Filimonas lacunae: one gene and its partner. Each later gene encodes a partner of the first gene's protein in a complex. Links are inferred from orthologs where the notes say so. Each region holds a gene or a part of one and is shown in the gene's direction. Other genes may lie near its edges.

Region 1 (3,061 bases):
AGAATGCCCCGGCAAAGGGCATGATACAGTTGTTTAACAGAAGTCATTATGAAGACATACTGGTTACGCGGGTGCATAACCTGTGTGATAAAGAAACGGCCTATAAGCGCATGCGGGCTATTAACGATTTTGAGTGGTTGCTGGCAGAACATAATAACACCACCATTTTGAAGTTTTACCTGCATATTTCGGAAAAAGAGCAATCACTACGCCTGAACGAGCGCCTGGACGACAAAACCAAGCAATGGAAGTACAACGAAAGCGATTTTGCGGAAGCGAAGTTGTGGCCAGAATACAGGAAGGTATATGAAGATTGTTTTGAAGAATGTAACAAAATACCCTGGACAATAGTGCCCGCCGATCAAAACTGGTATAAAGAGTATATTGTTGCTAAAAAGCTGAAAGATGCCCTGAGTGCATTAAAAATGCGCTATCCGGGGTTGAAAAAAGCATAGTAATCCGTATCTATCACAATAAAAATGTAAGCGTATGAGTTTTGTAAAGGAGTTTAAGCAGTTTGCCATGAAGGGCAACGTAGTTGACCTGGCAGTGGGTGTTATTATCGGTGCGGCTTTTGGAAAGATTGTGGACAGTGTGGTGAACGACCTGATTATGCCTATTGTAGCGGCTATTATAGGCAAGCCCGACTTTAGCAAGATGTATGTAGTGCTAAGAGGAGCCGTTCCGGAGGGAACAAGTTTGGAAGATGCCCGTAAAGTAGCTGATACTGTGATCTTTGCATATGGGAACTTTCTAACAGTTTTGATCAATTTCGTTTTACTGGCGTTAATAATTTTCCTGATGGTAAAAGGCATTAACAGATTGAAGGCCAAAGAGGAAGCTAAGCCTACAGCGCCTCCTGAGCCAACTACCACTGAAAAGCTGTTGATGGAGATAAGGGACGGATTAAAAAAATAGCACCTATTTTCACAAGTTATTCAGAAAGTTGTCCACACCTTATTCATATGTGGGTAAGGTGTGATTTACTTCAATTGGAATGGCTTAACTGCATCCCTACATTTGCTACAGACACCTTGGTTAATTCGCTTATTGGCCGTATCGATGTCAGATTGAATCAGTTATAAAAAAGGGAGGAATAGTGCAAACAGCAGTTAACTACCAGATTAAGCTACCACAATTTGAAGGTCCGTTTGACCTGTTATTGTTCTTCATTGAGCGTGACGAGCTGGATATCTACAATATTCCCATCAACCGTATTATACAGGATTTCCTGGCCTATATCCATTCCCAGGAAAAACTGAACATTGAACTGAGCAGTGAGTTTATCCTGTTCGTTTCTACCTTAATGCGTATTAAAGCCAAGCTGCTGCTGCCCCGTAAGGAGATTGACGCACAAGGCAACGAAATTGATCCTCGCCAGGAACTGGTAGATAAAATATTGGAATACAAGCGCTTTAAGCAGGCGGCAGCTGAAATGGTGGAGTTGGAAGCTATGCGTATGCTGATGATGAAGCGTGGTAACCTGCAAAAGGAAATAGCATCCATTGGGGAAGAAGCTTCGGAAGGTTCGGAAATACAAACCGTTACCCTGTTTAAGCTGATGAAAACCTACGAAAAGGTGCTGTCCCGTATGCAAACCAAAACCAACAAGCCGGTGCATACGGTGGTAAAGTATAACTATACCATGGAAAGCAGTCGTACACATATGTTGGGGTTAGTGAAAAAGGAAAAAACGGTTGCCTTTGAGAAAATATTTGACATTGTAGAAGACAAGGTACACGCGATATTCCTGTTTCTCTCTTTGTTAGAGCTGGTTCAGCTGAACTATATGGCTATTATGATTGGCGAAGGCAAAAACAACTTTGTGCTGGAATGGAACAACGAGCGTAAAGAAGAAGATTTCAGTGGTCTTTTTGCGCAACCCGATGATAATGGTGGTGTTGGTCCTGTTTCGGCCCTGAACCACGGTCCAAGATTAAACTAATCACCTTATTTACATAGAAAAGCCCGCTTCGGAATTACCAAAGCGGGCTTTTTAGTATTTACAAACCAAAGCAGTTATCCTGCTATGGTTAATTCGCCAGATCCGTTTACGGCAGTGCTTACAGAAGTGCCGGTTGCCTTTACGGCGCTGCGTACAGCAGCAGCAATAGCAATAGCATCATATTCACACTCGCGGTACAGTTCTTTTAAAGTGCCATGTTCTACAATACGGTCAGGAATACCTAAAATAGTAACACTGGCCTGGTAACGGTGCTTTGCCATAAACTCTACAACAGCACTGCCAAAACCACCTACTATAGTGCCATCTTCTACCGTAATCACGTGTTTGTATTTGCTGAACACTTCGTGCAGGAGCTCTTCATCAATAGGCTTAACAAAGCGCATATCGTAATGAGCCGGATCTATGCCTTCGGTACGCAGTTCACGAATAGCGGTAGTGGCAAAATTACCAGGATGACCAAAACTGAGGATAGCCACTTCTTTACCGTCTTTGATTTTGCGGCCTTTGCCTATGGTAATTTCCTCAAACGGAGTACGCCATTCAGGCATCACACCTTCGCCACGTGGATAGCGGATAACAAAAGGCGACTGGTTGCTTTCCAACTGCGCAGTATACATCAGGTTACGTAGTTCCTGCTCGTTCATAGGAGCGCTGATAACCATATTAGGAATACAACGGAAATAAGGAATATCGTATGCGCCATGGTGGGTTGGACCATCTTCACCTACCAAACCTGCACGGTCTAAACAAAGTACCACCGGCAGTTTTTGAATAGCAATGTCATGCACTACCTGGTCGTAGGCGCGTTGCATAAACGACGAGTAGATGTTGCAGAACACGCGCATACCCTGGGTAGCCAGACCGGCACTTACCGTACCTGCATGCTGTTCGCAAATGCCTACGTCAAAAGCACGGTTGGGCATTTGTTCCATCATGAACTTTAACGAGCTGCCGCTTGGCATAGCCGGGGTTACCCCCATTATTTTATCGTTCTTTTCCGCCAGTTCAATCATCGTGTGGCCAAACACATCCTGGTATTTGGGTGGCTGAGGAGCGGTATAAGCTTTCTTGTAAATTTCACCGGTTACTTTATCA
Region 2 (4,156 bases), 5.3 Mb from region 1 along the record:
GCATCGAATTTAGTAATAGGGGCCGCACCACTAACGCCGTTTACAAGAGAATTCCAAAAATCGTTCACATTATTTCCAATAGGTGTCAATGCACCTAAGCCGGTTACAACAACTCGTCTCATAATGGTATGTTATAAAAGATAAATTTATCAGGGCGCAAAAATAGGGTGGGCAGGAGTTAAAAATCACACTTTAGCCCAATTTCATTGAAAACGAACACATGGTTAGTGGTCTTTGACCCTGTTACAGGGGTAATAAGAGGTAAACTGTCTGATTGACAGGAGGGTGAATGCAACTATATAAATAAAACGTCTTTTTTTCCCTTTTTCCCTTAAGTTCGCAGTTGCTAAATGGGCGAGAAGTGAGATTAAAACAATTAGAAATTAAGGGTTTCAAAAGCTTTGCTGATAAAACCGTAGTAAACTTCGATGAGGGGATTACTGGTATTATTGGTCCTAACGGCTGCGGTAAAAGCAATATTATTGACTCTATTCGTTGGGTAATTGGCGAGCAGAAGATTAGTGCGCTGCGTAGTGAAAACCTGGAAGCATTGGTTTTTAACGGAAGTAAAACGCGTAGCCCCAGCGGTTTAGCCGAAGTAAGCTTAACATTTGAGAACACGAAAAATCTGTTGCCCACAGAATTTAGCACCGTAACCATTACCCGCCGCTTTTATAAAAATGGAGATAGCGAATACCGTCTTAACGATGTAGCCTGCAGGATGAAGGATATTCATAACCTGTTTATGGATACCGGGGTGAGTACAGACAGCTATGCGATTATTGAGCTGGGGATGGTGGATGATATTATTAAAGACAAGGAAAACAGCCGCCGCCGCATGCTGGAGCAGGCAGCGGGTATTACCATTTATAAAACCCGTAAGAAAGAAGCCAAATCTAAGCTGGATGCTACCGAGCAGGACTTAAACCGTATTGAAGACCTGTTATTTGAAATCAACAACCAGCTGAAAACGCTGGAAAACCAGGCAAAGAAGGCAGAGAAGTATTACGAGATTAAGAAAGATTATAAAGAGATAGCCATAGAGCTGGCGAAGGCAGCGCTGGAAGGGTTTAATGTCACTTACCGCGAGCTGAACGAACAGCAGGATCTGGAAACCGATAAAAAAATAAGGCTGGATGCTGAAATAGCAACGGAAGAGGCTGCTATTGAACAGGAAAAAGTTGGCTTTATTGAAAAAGAACGCGCTTTACAAAGCCAGCAATACGAGTTTAACGAATTGCTGCAACAACTGCGCACCAAGGAAAACGAAAAGAACCTGGCTTCGCAGAAACTGCAATACCTGCGTGAAAAGGAAAACAGCTTAAAAGACTTTTTACAAAAAGCAGAAGGCCAGTTAAAAACGATAGAAGACTCTATTCAGTATACACAAATACAGGTAGGGGAAGAAGACAGCCGCCTGGCCGACATACAGGACAAGGTAGAAACTTCTAAACTGGATATTGAAGATAAACGCCGCCTGTTTGATGAAAAACGGAGCGGGGTAGATTCTTTACGCAGCCAATACCAGCAAATTCAGCGTAATCAGTTCGATGCAGAGAAGAAGGTGGCTATTGCCGATACTTCTATCCAAAACCTGCAACGTTCACATGTGCAAATCAACGACGAACAACATAACCGTTCGTTGCAGATAAGGCAGATGGAAGAAGAATTGAAAGAAAAGGAAGAAACGCTGGAGGATAAACGTGTTGATTTACAACAGTTACAGGAACAACACGAAAGAACCAAAGAACAGATTGTGGCTACCCAGGCACAGTTGGAGCAACTGCGTTCTAAACTGGCAGAAGAAACCCGCACACTGGATAAAAAGCGTAACGAACACGACCTGTTAAAAAGCCTGATTGACTCGATGGAAGGTTATCCGGAGAGCGTTAAGTTTTTACACAATAACAAGGAGTGGAACCATACAGCCCCTATTTTATCAGATATTATATATGTAAAGGAAGAGTTTCGGGCCGCTGTTGAAAATGTGCTGGAACCTTACCTGAGCTATTATGTGGTAAACAACCTGCAGGAAGGTTTACAAGCTATTCACCTGCTGGATACCCATAAAAAAGGGAAGGCAAACTTTTTTATGCTGGAGCAGTTTGCCGATGTGCAGGTGCAAACCCAGCAACCTGCACAAACCATCCGTGCGATGGATGTGATAGAGGTGGATGCACAATATCGTAAACTGGCAGAATACCTGCTGGGGAACGTATACATTGCAGAAAGCGACGAAGCCTTGCAAAACAGCAATGGTGCGGTGGTGCTGGAAAAAACGGGTAAATACGTAAAAGGAAAATACACGCTTACCGGTGGTAGCGTAGGCCTGTTTGAAGGTAAAAAAATTGGCCGCGCTAAAAACCTGGAGAAGCTGTATGAAGAAATAGTGGCGCAGGAAGCAGTAGTAAATCAGCTAAAAGCAGATATACAAGCACGCCATAACGAGGTAATTGCTTTTAACGAGCAACTGAAAGAGCATGCTATCAGGCAAACAGAAACGGAGATTAACCAGTTAACCAACCAGTTGTTTGCTGCTAAAAACAAGATAGAAAACTTACAGGCTGCCCAGCAAAACTCGCAGCAGCGCCTGGAAGATAATGATGTGCGCCTGCAGGACGAGCAGGATGCCATTGCCGAAACACGCGAAGTGTTGGGCAATCTGAACGAGCAGTTACGTAACACGGGCGATTCGATGAAGGCAGTGGAGCAGGATTACTACCAGGCAGAGCAGGAATACAATTTTGCGTCGGCCCAGTATAACGAAAGCAACCTGCAGTTAACCCGCCAGCAAAGTAAAATAGGTGCATTGAAGCAGGAGTTGGTGTTTAAAGAAAACCAGCTGAACGATCTGCATCAGCAAATACAAAGTAACACTTCCCAATTGTCCGATGCCAGCGCCAACATACAGGAAAGCGATGATGCATTGAAAGAAAGCGAAGCATTGTTGCTGGATTTGTTGCGTAAGAAAGAAGAAGAAGAAAGAAAGCTGAACGAGACGGATCAGGCTTATTATAATATGCGTAACCAGCTTCAGGAAAAAGAAAGCGAGTTGCGTATGAAGAGCAAGAGCAAGGAAATGATAGATCATTTGCTGTCTGAAATTAAAGACAAGCTGAATGAACTGAAATTGCAATTGTCGGGCATGAAAGAGCGCTTGCACGTTGAGTTTAAAATTGACCTGGACGAAATTCTGGACCAGCCCCGTATGACGGATACGCCACTGGAAGACCTGCAAGCATCCTCTGACAGGATGAAAAAGCGGATGGAGAACATTGGTGAGGTGAACCCTACGGCTATTGAAGCATTCCAGGAAATGAAAAAGCGTTATGAGTTCATTCTGGAACAAAAGAACGACCTGGTAAGCGCCAAAGACAGCCTGTTGCAAACCATACAGGAAGTGGAAGCCACTGCCAACCAGCAGTTCCTGGATACCTTTAACCAGGTGCGCGACAACTTCCAGAAGGTATTTAAAGCGTTATTTACAGAAGAAGATACTGCCGACATGGTACTGGAAAACCCGGAAAACCTTGCAGAAACCGGTATTGATATCGTAGCCAAGCCCAAAGGCAAAAGGCCTTCTTCCATTACCCAGTTAAGTGGTGGTGAAAAAACACTAACCGCAACAGCTTTATTGTTTGCTATTTACCTGATTAAGCCAGCGCCCTTCTGTATCCTGGATGAGGTGGATGCGCCACTGGATGATGCCAACGTAGGTAAGTTTACCCAAATGATTCAGAAGTTTAGCGAAAACTCACAGTTTATTATTGTAACCCACAATAAAATGACCATGAGTGCAGTAGACGTTATTTACGGTGTAACCATGCAGGAACCAGGGGTGAGTAAGCTGGTGCCAGTAGATTTTAGAAGTTTAAGTAATTAATTCCATTCATAATGCTGTAAGGCAAAGTCAAAAAGCTATCTGTATTGCAGGTTTCTTTTTGACTTTTTTTATTTGATTAACCGTGTATAAGTTAGTAGCTGTATTGTATTTCGTTTGTTTTAGTTTGTATATCCTGTTTTCGCGTCAACCAGATTACTTTGATGGCGAATTTTACCCGGCCACTATTCATTACCGGGCCGATAGCACAGGCCAAAGCCGGCCTATGGCAGTTTTTACTTTGAGTAAAAAAGATACTGTACGCGTACCGGCAGA

Evidence for each region. The genes of interacting proteins can lie anywhere in the genome.
Region 2: the proteins of FLA_RS24425 (region 1) and smc are in contact, whole or in part, in a crystal structure (PDB 3ZGX), measured with the Bacillus subtilis proteins. The link is inferred for Filimonas lacunae from one-to-one orthologs.

What each region holds. Positions count from the first base shown.
Region 1 is NZ_AP017422.1:6,232,509-6,235,569, reverse strand. Bases 35-3,022 are described here. They hold FLA_RS24425 (segregation and condensation protein A), read left to right. Parts: upstream 35-1,099; coding sequence 1,100-1,945; downstream 1,946-3,022. Other genes in these bases: dxs (1-deoxy-D-xylulose-5-phosphate synthase), read right to left, coding at 2,020-3,022; mscL (large conductance mechanosensitive channel protein MscL), read left to right, coding at 490-918; FLA_RS24435 (PPK2 family polyphosphate kinase), read left to right, coding at 35-455. In the rest of the region: more of FLA_RS24435, read left to right, coding at 1-34; more of dxs, read right to left, coding at 3,023-3,061. UniProt on the Bacillus subtilis protein: Participates in chromosomal partition during cell division. May act via the formation of a condensin-like complex containing Smc and ScpB that pull DNA away from mid-cell into both cell halves.
Region 2 is NZ_AP017422.1:922,731-926,886, forward strand. Bases 1-4,083 are described here. They hold smc (chromosome segregation protein SMC), read left to right. Parts: upstream 1-361; coding sequence 362-3,883; downstream 3,884-4,083. Other genes in these bases: fabF (beta-ketoacyl-ACP synthase II), read right to left, coding at 1-122; FLA_RS03900 (hypothetical protein), read left to right, coding at 3,966-4,083. Also shown: more of FLA_RS03900, read left to right, coding at 4,084-4,156. UniProt on the Bacillus subtilis protein: Required for chromosome condensation and partitioning.